Regions from separate parts of the Synechococcus sp. 63AY4M2 genome, predicted to be linked through region 1. Evidence: riboswitches for the same ligand, from Rfam matches in the RefSeq annotation. Region 1 holds a riboswitch; the other holds the start of a gene.
What was found. A riboswitch is a leader RNA that binds a small molecule or an ion and turns the genes downstream of it on or off. The one in region 1 is predicted to bind cobalamin.

Region 1 (5,062 bases):
CTCGGTGTCGGGCACCGCCGGGCTGTGAACGTCGTAAACGCCGTTGCCTACCTGGTGGCGATAGCCGGCTTGGGCAATCTGCAGCAAGGTTTTGTTGCTGCTGCGGCTGTTTTCGATGGAGAGGACGTCGGCATCCAGACGCTCGATGTGCTCGATGATGTCCCCGAACTCCGAGTAGCACATGTGGGTGTGGATCTGGGTTTCGGGCTTGGCGCCAGCGGTAGTCAGGCGGAAGGCCTCCACCGCCCAACTTAAGTATTCTGGCCAGCGCTCTTTTTTCAAGGGCAGCCCCTCTCGCAGCGCTGGCTCGTCCACCTGCACCATCGCGGCTCCGGCAGCTTCCAAGTCGGCCACCTCTGCCCGCAGGGCCAGGGCAATTTGCAGGGCCTGCTCGCGACGGGAAACGTCAACGCGGGGGAAGGACCAGTTGAGCATGGTTACCGGCCCTGTCAGCATCCCCTTGACCGGCTTTTGAGTCAGAGATTGGGCCACCTTGAACTCCCGCACCGTCATGGGGCGAGGGCGAGACACGTCGCCGTAGAGAATGGGGGGACGCACGCAGCGGCTGCCATAGCTCTGCACCCAGCCGTGCTCGGTAAAGGCAAAGCCCTGCAGTTGTTGGGCGAAGTATTCCACCATGTCGGTGCGCTCGAACTCACCATGCACCAGCACATCCAGGCCAATTTCTTCTTGGATGCGGATGCACTTGGCAATTTCGGCGTCGATGGCAGCTTCGTATTCGGCCTGGGAGATCTCGCCCTTTTTGTACTTGACCCGCCACTGCCGGACTTCGGGGGTTTGGGGAAAAGAGCCGATGGTGGTGGTCGGCAGCGGTGGCAGCTTGACCTGCCGGCCTATACGCTGCTCGTAGGGAAGGGAGCGCTGGAAGTCCTGCGCCGTCAGGTTAGCCAAGGCCTGGCGCACTGTAGAGTTGGGGGGATTGAAGTCCTGGAAGGCCTGCCACTGCTGCTCCAGCTCCTGCTGCTGGGCGGCGGTGTCTTCGCCGTTGAGGGTGCGGGCCAGCAGAACCACCTCGGCCAGCTTCTGCTCGGCAAAGCTGAGAACATTGCGCAAAGGCTCTGGCAGGTGGGTTTCCAGAGCAGCGTCGTGGGGCACAAATTGGAGCGAGCAAGAAGGCTGCACCCGCAGGTTGGGGGCTAGGGCTTGCAGCTCTTGCAGAGTGGCCAGAACGGCTTTGGGCTGGATCTGCCAGATGTTGCGCCCGTCCACTACCCCCGCCCCCAGGATCTTGTCGGCGGGGAAGCCGTGGGCTCTGACCAGTTCCAGGTTGTGGCCGCGGGTGAAGTCGAGGCTGAGGCCAGCTACCGGAAGCTCCACCGCCCAGGGGTAAGTCTCCCCCAAGTCGTCAAAGTAGGTAACCAGGTGGAGAGGGATCCCCACGCTTGCAAGCCAGCGGTAGGTCTGCTCCACCGCTTCCTGAAGACTTTTGCCTTCGCTGGTCACCAAGATGGGCTCATGGACTTGCACTTCCCGGATCCCCAGGCGCTGCAGCTCCTGCAAGAGTTCTCTGTAGAGAGGAAGCAGCTTCTCCAGATCCCCCCGCAACTCGCCAGAGCGCTGGCTTAGAGCAAGAAGGGTAACCGGACTGAGGAGGACGGGGCTGGTGCGGTTTCCTAGGATCCCTTGCGCCCGTCGCACCGTGGCCAGGAAGTCGTCGAAATGGGCCTGAGGGATCGCGTCGGCCTCAATTTCCGGCACCAGGTAGTGGTAGTTGGTGTCAAACCACTTGGTCATTTCCAAGGCCGGCAGCCCCTCCTGCCCCCGCGCCATGGCAAAGTAGCGCTCCAGGCCTGATAAGCTCTGAAACCGGGAGGGAATCAGCCCCAGCCAGGTGGCCCAGTCCAAAACGTGGTCGTAGAGGGTTTGATCTCCTACGGCAATGTGGTCGAGGTTGGCCTGTCGCTGGGTTCGCCAGGCCTGACTCTCCAGATCCTGCAGCGTCGCCAACAAGGCTTCCGCCTCCAGGGTGCCGCCCCAAAAGGCCTCCAGGGCTTTCTTCAGCTCGCGGCGCTTGCCCATGCGGGCATAGCCTAGGGTTTGAGTTTCAATGGCCATAAGGTACCTTGTCCTGAATCGAATTCGGTAATTGAGGTTGCCGCCAGTTGTCATCCAACCTAGGCAGCAAGAGATGGCCGCCGACATGCCTATCGGTGGCATCCCGGCAGAAGGTTTTCCCTAGGCCAGGAAACCTGCCGGAGCTGTCAAGGCGTTCCTTCACCCTGGCGGCTTGCCCACTCTGCACAGGGGGATGCCCAGAGGACTCTTTTGTGCAACCAAAGCGAGCAACCGTCCTCCTAGCTGCCCCTGAGCTATCTGCTCAGCTCTCTTGTCCGCGCTTTTGACTGAGTGCCTACGATCCGAGAGCGTCGAAAATCCGTAAGCAGGCCGATGAAAAAACTTCGAGACGGGAACGGGCTAACGTCAAAATGGGGAGCATATCTGTACCTCGCAGATATGGTGAACTGTGGAAAAACCGCCGGCGGGCATTCTGACTTGCTCAGTTTTGGAGGGGCTGGCTTGCGTTTCAAGGCCTCTTGCAACAACGAACTAGGGATCCCAAGTCCAAAACCGGCTCACAGCTGCGGGACAGCGGCAGATTCTCACTGCACTTTCCCCGTTGCCTCTGACGGCTGATCCCCGTCAGAACCGACAGTAGACTTTATCCTATCACTGGTTTTAGCGGGACTGGGCGGATTTGAACCGCCGACCTAGCGCTTAGGAGGCGCTTGCTCTATCCAGGCTGAGCTACAGCCCCAGGTCAGGTACCTCACTGATACTAGCAGAGAGGCTAGGGGGTATCGCCGCAAGGCTGCCGAGCAATAGCGTTCTTATGGAATTGCTGGAACAAAGGCTTTGCTTTCTGACACAAAACCCAACGCGGCGGCTCACCCCAGTAGTACTCTTTTTTCCAAATGGGCAAGCGCTCCTTGATTGCATCAATGATGTAACGTGCTCCAGCAAAAGCGGCGCCGCGATGTTCAGCTGTAGCACCAACCCAAACCGCAATATCACCAATTGCAAGATGACCCTGGCGGTGACAGGCAACAGCACCGCAGAGGCCAAACTTGGCGTGGGCTTCTCGGAGGATCTTCTCGCCCTCCTTCTGGGCAAGGATCTCGTAGACTTCGTACTCCAAGCTGAGAACAGGTTTGCCCTGGCTGTGGTTGCGTACCCAGCCCTCGAAGGTTACTAAGGCACCCGCTGTGTTATTGACGAGCAAACGACTGAGTTCAGCTGGCTGGATGGTGCTATCCACAATTAGAAAACGCAGCATTTAGCCCCCACAAACTGGTGGAATGAAAACTACCAAGGCACCTTCATCTATCGGCCTAGTCAAGTCACAGAACTCATGATTGACAGCAACCTTAACGTCCTCCGCTGCTAGCGAAAATCCATACTTTGCTTGCAGCTGCTGATAGAGCTCTAGGTAGTTTGCTGCACTGGTTTGCAGCACTTCGCTGCTCCGCTGAGCCTGTTCCCGCAGCACTGCTACATATTGAATTGTTACGGTCTTACTTAGGACAGATTGAGTTACCATGGCTGCAACTACCCCAAACGGATTGGAAAGTGGCATACTCCTCGGCGGTATTGACGTTCATGAGCTCGACCTCATGGTTGGGGGTAACTAGGGTGCAGGGCTGCCTGCTGAGGATTTCCACAGGGCAGTACACCCCTTCCGCGTAAGCCCTTTCTAGTACCGCTGCAGCTTGAGGAGTATAGATGGCGCAAAGAGCTTCCGGGAAGCCGCGCTCGGGGTTAACATAGCAAGTTGCGATTGTTTCGGCTTGGTAGTGATCCAGCAGCTTTTGGATTGTTTCTGACCGAAGGTTCAGTAGATCACAGGCAACAACCAACCAGTTAGCTTCAGGATGAGTATTCAAGGCAGTCAATAGGCCACTGATCGGGCCAACGCTTTCTACTAGATCTGGTAGTGTGGGCAAGAGCTCTAGAGCTGTGCCCGACCACTGACCGGCACGCGCTGACAAGTAAACCTGCTGGCAGTAGGGCTGCAGCAGTTCATAGAGATAGGCGGCGTGGGGTTTGCCAAAAGGGTTCAGCAGCGCTTTATCGCGACCCATGCGCTTGCTACGTCCCCCTGTGAGCACCAAGCCATAGAGGGGACGTTCCAGGAGGGCGTTTTTGCCGCCGGACTTAGTTACTAGGCGGGTCTCCTGGATGCAGATATGGGGCGACACCGACTTGCACATGTCATAGATTGTCAGCGCTGCTGTTGCCGCACCACAGAGAGCTTCCATTTCAACCCCTGTCTTAGCGCTGGTCTTGACAGTGCAGTGGATGGTTACAAGCAAGTGATCATCAATTGTGATATCAAAGGTGCAGTCTTCAACAGGGATCTGATGACAAAAGGGGATCAGTTGGTCAGTTCTTTTAACAGCCATTGTACCGGCAATGGTTGCTGTCTGAAATACCGGTCCTTTTTTCAGGTGGATATCTTGGCCAACAACATAGGATCTGAGAGCAGGTGGCAGTTGAACTCTTGCCCGTGCTGTGGCCGTTCGCAAAGACACCGATTTGTGGCTAATATCTACCATATGCGGATGGCCTTGAGCATTAAGATGGGCCCATGTACGATCAGCTTTGTCCATAGAGCTAGCCCCCTAAGCCGTACATTGGGTGTGAGACCTGCTCAACCCGGCGCAGTGGTTTCATCCCCAAAAGCTGCTGGTAAATTTGCTGACGTTGGCCTGGTGTTTTGTCTCGAACCGAGAGACCCTCCTCACTAAATAGGCAGGCAAAGAGACGACCATCAGCTGTCAAGCGCCACCGGGAACAGCTGCTGCAGAAGGGCTGAGACTCAGAGGCAATAAATCCAACTTTAACATTCTCGTCGATTGTAAAGTAAAACGCTGTCGAATCAGGTGCCGCTGGAAGGGGGGTTAGAGTATAGCGTTCTTGCAGACGGGCAATGCACTCTTGTGCTGAAACGTAGTGTTCTTCATAGAGAGAGTTGGCATAGCCGACCCGCATCAGCTCCAGAAAGCGAACTGTCACGCCTGTCTTGCGGGCAAACTCAACGAAA
Region 2 (5,062 bases), 970 kb from region 1:
GGGGAAGCGGGGGCTCAGGATCCAGCTTGGCTCCCCAGGCGGCCAGGTAGGCTCTTTGTTCGGGGGAAAGGCGACGCACCCGGCGAAAGTCCGCGCCGGCCACGATGGCGCCGGCGTAGGCCCCGCTTTTAAAATCGGGCTTTTTTCCTGGCTGAGCCGGAGAAGCCGTCTGCAGGGATCCCACAAACAAGAGGGCGCGGTAGAGATCGGCGCCGCGCAGGTCGGCATTGCGCAGGTTGGCCCCGCAGAGGTTGGTGTGGCTGAGGTCGCAATCCCGCAGGTTGGCTCTTTCCAGGCTGGCCTCGCTGAAGTCCACCCCCCGCAGCAGGGTGCCATGCAGGTCGGCCCCTTCCAGCATGGTGCCCAGATTCACCACCCGGATCCCGTTGAGGCGATCCCGCTGGTAGCCGCCTTTGCCGTCCAGGATGGGCCGGCCCAGGTGTTCGTCGCGGCGCAGGGGGCTAAGCAAGTTAGCGGTGGAGAGGAAGCGCAGGATCTTGGCTTTGCCAAAGCGATCCACGCCGTTGAGGAGCGCCGCCGTGCGCCCGGCCGCAATGGCCCGCTCCAGGGGCCAGTCGTCCAACTGCCCGTCAGGGGAGAGAACCAGGTTGGAGATGCCCTCGAAGTAGGCGTCGATGGTCTGCTGCTGGGTGATGATGTTCTGCTGGATGGTGAGGTCGCGGGAGATGACGTACTGCCGCCAGGCGATGTAGGCGGCCAGGAGGGCGATCAGGATCTGACCTGTAGCCCCGAACACCTCGCCCAAAGCCCCGATGGCCTCCCAGCTCAGGGATCCCAGGGCCGAGAAGGCTCCACTCCAGACCAATCCTCCCATCACCGCCAAGCCGAGAGCTGCTGCCGCCCACCCCAGGCTGGGCCAGGTGGTCAGCCACTGCCAGAGGTCGCGCCCGATCTGCACCCAGAGCGGCTGCCCCCACCAGCCGGCCAGGCCCAGCCAAGCCAGCACCGCCCCCCAGCCCAGGGCCGGCTGCCCTGCCCACTGGCCCAGCAGCAGCAGCAGGGCTGGGATCCCCAACAACAGCAGGTTGAGCAGGGGGCGCCCAGACGAGAGGGAAGCCAGCGGCAACTCTTGGGAGGAGCCTTCGCGGGCAAGGGCTTCGTCGGTCATGGCAAGGGTATACTCTAGGGGTAGCGTTGGATCTACAAAAAGAAGCCTGCATCAGTCCGTATTTGGAGTTGGGGAAGAGGGCAGGATCCTGCCTGTCAGGTTTGGTAGGATAGCCTCGACCCTCCTTCCTTCTCTGGCCCAGCCTGGTGTGGGGATGACTCCTATGATCTCTTCCTTATCGTTCATCCGTCTGCAGAAATCCGGCGAACACCAATTTACAGCAGTCCTGCCTGACTTGCGGTTGCAGCGTCACGGCTCCGCGACGCTGACGCGACTGGCCACCTCTTTGCTGTTGAGCACCAGCTTACTGCTGGCGGCAGGAAGGGATCCCAGTTGGGCGCAAACTTCCCTGGACACCGGCCTTTTGGAGAAGCAGGCCCTGCCCCAAGCGCCGCCGCTGCCGGACGACCGCCCCGCCATTTTTGTGGATGCCGCCAATGGCAGCGATACCCAAGGGGATGGATCCCGCAACAACCCCTTCAAGACCATCACCCATGCCATCAGCCGGGCGCCAGCCGGCAGCATCATCCAGCTTCTGCCGGGGGTGTACAGCGCAGAAAGCGGCGAAGTCTTCCCCATCCGCCTCAAGGCCGGCCTTATCTTGCGCGGGGACGAGTCCACCTTGGGAGAGGGCTACCTGATCGATGGCGGCGGCACCTACATGAGCCCGACCTTGGCCCGGCAAAACGTTGCCCTGCTGGCAGAGACCGGCTCAGAGGTGCGGGGGGTTACCCTGCGCAACCAGGGTCGGCGCGGCTACGCCCTCTGGGTAGAATCGGCTTCCCCGCGCATTCTCAACAACAGCTTTGTGGGCAGCATCCACGACGGCATTTTCATCGCCGGCGCCTCCAACCCCTGGATAGAAGGCAACCGCTTCTACAAAAACGGGGCCAACGGCATCTCCGTCTTGGGCACCTCCCAGCCCACCATTGTCAACAACCTCTTCCAAGAGACCGGCTTTGGCCTCACCATCGACCAGCGCTCGGCGCCGATTGTGCGCAACAACCGCATCCTGCAAAACCGCACCGGCATTGTGGTCGGCGGCAGCGCCCGTCCCATCCTGCGCAACAATCTCATTGCCCGCAACCTGGAGACTGGCCTGACAGCTATCACCACCGCCCAGCCAGATTTGGGCACGGCTTCGGATCCCGGCAACAACATCTTTGAGGGGAACGGCCAGTACGACATCCACAACGCCACCCGCGGCCTGCGCCTCAACGCCAATGGCAACCAACTGGCCGGCAAAACCAAAGGGGAGCTGGATCTGGCCGGCCAGACCACGGTGGCTGCGCTGCCCAGCAACGCCCCGCCACCCATTGCGGCAGGCGGCTTGACGCTGCCCACACCTCCGCAGGCCGAGCCTCCGGCTCCCAGCAGGGATCCCCAGCCGGCGGCGGCCTCTCCCACCTTGCCGGTGGTGACGGTGCCCCAATCGACTGCCCCCGTTCCCCCTCCTGCAGCGGGATCGGGAGGGCGCATTTTGCCCAGTGCCCCCCCTCAGCCGGCAGGCGCTCAACCCCAGGAGTTTGTTGCCGTCCCCTTCACCCCCGATGGCTCCACCACGCCTGCCCAACCGGTTGAGCCTGCTCCTGCCACTCCCGTCCGCCAGCAATCTGTGGCTCCTCTCACGGATATTACTACCCTCCTGCCACCCCCGGCTCGCCGACAAGCGGGCAGCAGCCCAACAACCCCCCCTGTTCCCGTTGCCGCGGCTCCAGAACCGGCGGTAGCCCCAGCAGAGTCGGCCACCCGCTTTCGTGTGCTGGTGACCCCCAAGGGCAGCGACGATTTGCAGCGGCTGCGGCAGCTCGTCCCCGAAGCGGTGGAGACCGTGTTCAACGGCAGGAGGGTGCTGCAGGCCGGCCTCTACGACAGCCGCAGCCAGGCCCAGTCAGTCTTGGATCGGCTGTTGGACGCCGGCTTTGACGCGGTGGCGGAGATGATCTTCCGTTGACCTCACTGCCCAGGGATCCCCCCCGGCAGGATAGGAACTCCCCAGCAGGGAATGTATGATGCCTAGCACGGCTTTTTCCAGAGCAATGGGGAGGAAAGCCGTGCCGTCAGGTTGTCCTGGGGATCAGCCAGGGCAAGCAATGGGGAAAGTCCGGTGCAAATCCGGCGCTGTGCCGCAACTGTGATGGGCTGAGGCCCTCAGTCAGGATGCCCGCCTGCGGCTTTGGCTCAAAGCTTAGCCCTTCCGCGTCGCACGGAAGCAGGAGCAACCGGATGAAAGTAACTGTATGTCTCAGCCTTGGGCTGGGGATCTTGAGTTTGGGGATCCCGGCCTGGGGGCAGGCAATCTTGGATACCGGCCTCAGCGCCGAGATTTTGAATCAACCCGTCACCACCCCGTTTCGCCGTCCCGGCCTGCTGCGAGAGTCTTCCCGCCCAGTCTATGTCATCACCCGCCAGCAGATGCGCCAGCAAGGGGCAAGGACGGTGCAGGAAGCCCTGCGCTACTTGCCCGGGATCCTCAGCAATGGCACAGCGGGAACTCAGTTGGGAGCTCTTAGCTCTCAATTCATGCGAGGGGCGCGAACGGCGCAGGTATTGGTGCTCTTGGATGGCCGCCCTCTCAACGATCTGGGTTTTTTCGGGGGGTTTGACCTCTCGCAAATCACCACCGATGTCGTCGAGCGAATTGAAGTCTCCCCCGGCGGCGGCTCTACCCTGTACGGCTCAGACGCCGTTGGCGGCGTGATCAACATCGTCACGGTGGAGCCGCAGCCAGAAACGGAGACGGTGCTGGAAGCGGCGGTCGGCAGCTACGGTCTCAATGAGCAAGGGATCCAAAGTCGCGGCCAAGCCCAGGATCTGGGCTGGGTGCTCAGCTATCGCCGTCTGCAAAGTAACAACGACTTTCCCTTTGCCATTGAGCGGCTGGGCAAGTCAGGCAGGCGGGAAAACTCGGCGGTGGAGTACCACAACTTGCAGGCCAAGCTCACCTGGCAACTGGCCGAAGATCAAGTCCTAACAGCCAACGCCCTCTACCTCAACAAAGCCTTTCGCGTGCCCGGTAGTGTAGAGTTTCCCTCTCCCGACGCAGAGCAAAACACCAACGATCTGCTGCTGGATCTCAGTTGGCTGTGGACTCAGGAAACAGGATCCCTGCAGGCAAGAGTCTTTTTGGACGATCTCAACTACCGCTTCAGCGCTCCGCAAAGCCAGGGATCCCGCGACGTCATCTTGCGCAATGGCTGGGGATCCCAGCTTCAATATGCTTGGCAGGCCGGCGAAAACCTAGAGGGAGTTTTGGGGGCAGATTATCGCTCTATCTCAGCCCGCAATACGACTTTTTCTTTTGCCAGGGGTTCTGCCAATATCAACTACGACGATACGGTTAACCAGGGGGCCCTGTTTGCCCGCCTGGACTACAGCCCGGATCCCCAGTTCCACCTCGACCTGGGCATCCGTCAGGACTTCAGCAGTTTGGCCAACGGCTCGGCCACCTCGCCGGCTGTGGGGATCCGGTGGGCAGTTGCCGAGGGAACTACCTTGAGGGCCAGCTACGCCGGCAGCTTTCGCACTCCCTTGATCTCGGAATTGTTCTTTCGGCTGCGCGGCTTTTTTGAAGTGGATGGCAACCCCAATCTCCGCCCAGAGCGAGGGGAGAGCTTGGACATCGGCCTGGATCAAACCTTGGGAGATTTTGGCCTGCTGCGCTTAACTTTTGCCCACAACCGCATCCGCGATGGCATCACCTTTGTCAGCCTTGGGCCGCGCCGGGGAACCTATGAAAATATCGGGCTGGTCGAATATACCGGCCTGGAAGCGGCTTTAGATTTGCGTTTGGGGGAAAACTGGACGCTTTTTGCCAACTATACCCTCAATGATCCCATCATCCGCGCTGCCCTTAACCCGGCCACAGTTGGCAAAGAGCTAGCCTTTGTAGGAGCCGATAGCTTCAATCTAGGCCTAAGCTACCGCCACGAG

Region 2: another riboswitch for cobalamin. It lies ahead of SYN63AY4M2_RS02230 (TonB-dependent receptor); the one in region 1 lies ahead of metE (5-methyltetrahydropteroyltriglutamate--homocysteine S-methyltransferase).

What each region holds. Positions count from the first base shown of each region.
Region 1 is NZ_AXUX01000001.1:1,450,028-1,455,089, reverse strand. It holds gene metE (5-methyltetrahydropteroyltriglutamate--homocysteine S-methyltransferase) at 1-2,076, opposite strand, end outside; cobalamin riboswitch at 2,482-2,687, opposite strand; tRNA gene SYN63AY4M2_RS06415 (tRNA-Arg) at 2,702-2,776, opposite strand; gene SYN63AY4M2_RS06410 (molybdenum cofactor biosynthesis protein MoaE) at 2,810-3,295, opposite strand; gene SYN63AY4M2_RS06405 (MoaD/ThiS family protein) at 3,296-3,559, opposite strand; gene moaC (cyclic pyranopterin monophosphate synthase MoaC) at 3,534-4,628, opposite strand; gene moaA (GTP 3',8-cyclase MoaA) at 4,633-5,062, opposite strand, start outside.
Region 2 is NZ_AXUX01000001.1:479,631-484,692, forward strand. It holds gene SYN63AY4M2_RS02220 (pentapeptide repeat-containing protein) at 1-1,129, opposite strand, end outside; gene SYN63AY4M2_RS02225 (DUF1565 domain-containing protein) at 1,293-3,083, shown strand; cobalamin riboswitch at 3,175-3,316, shown strand; gene SYN63AY4M2_RS02230 (TonB-dependent receptor) at 3,356-5,062, shown strand, end outside.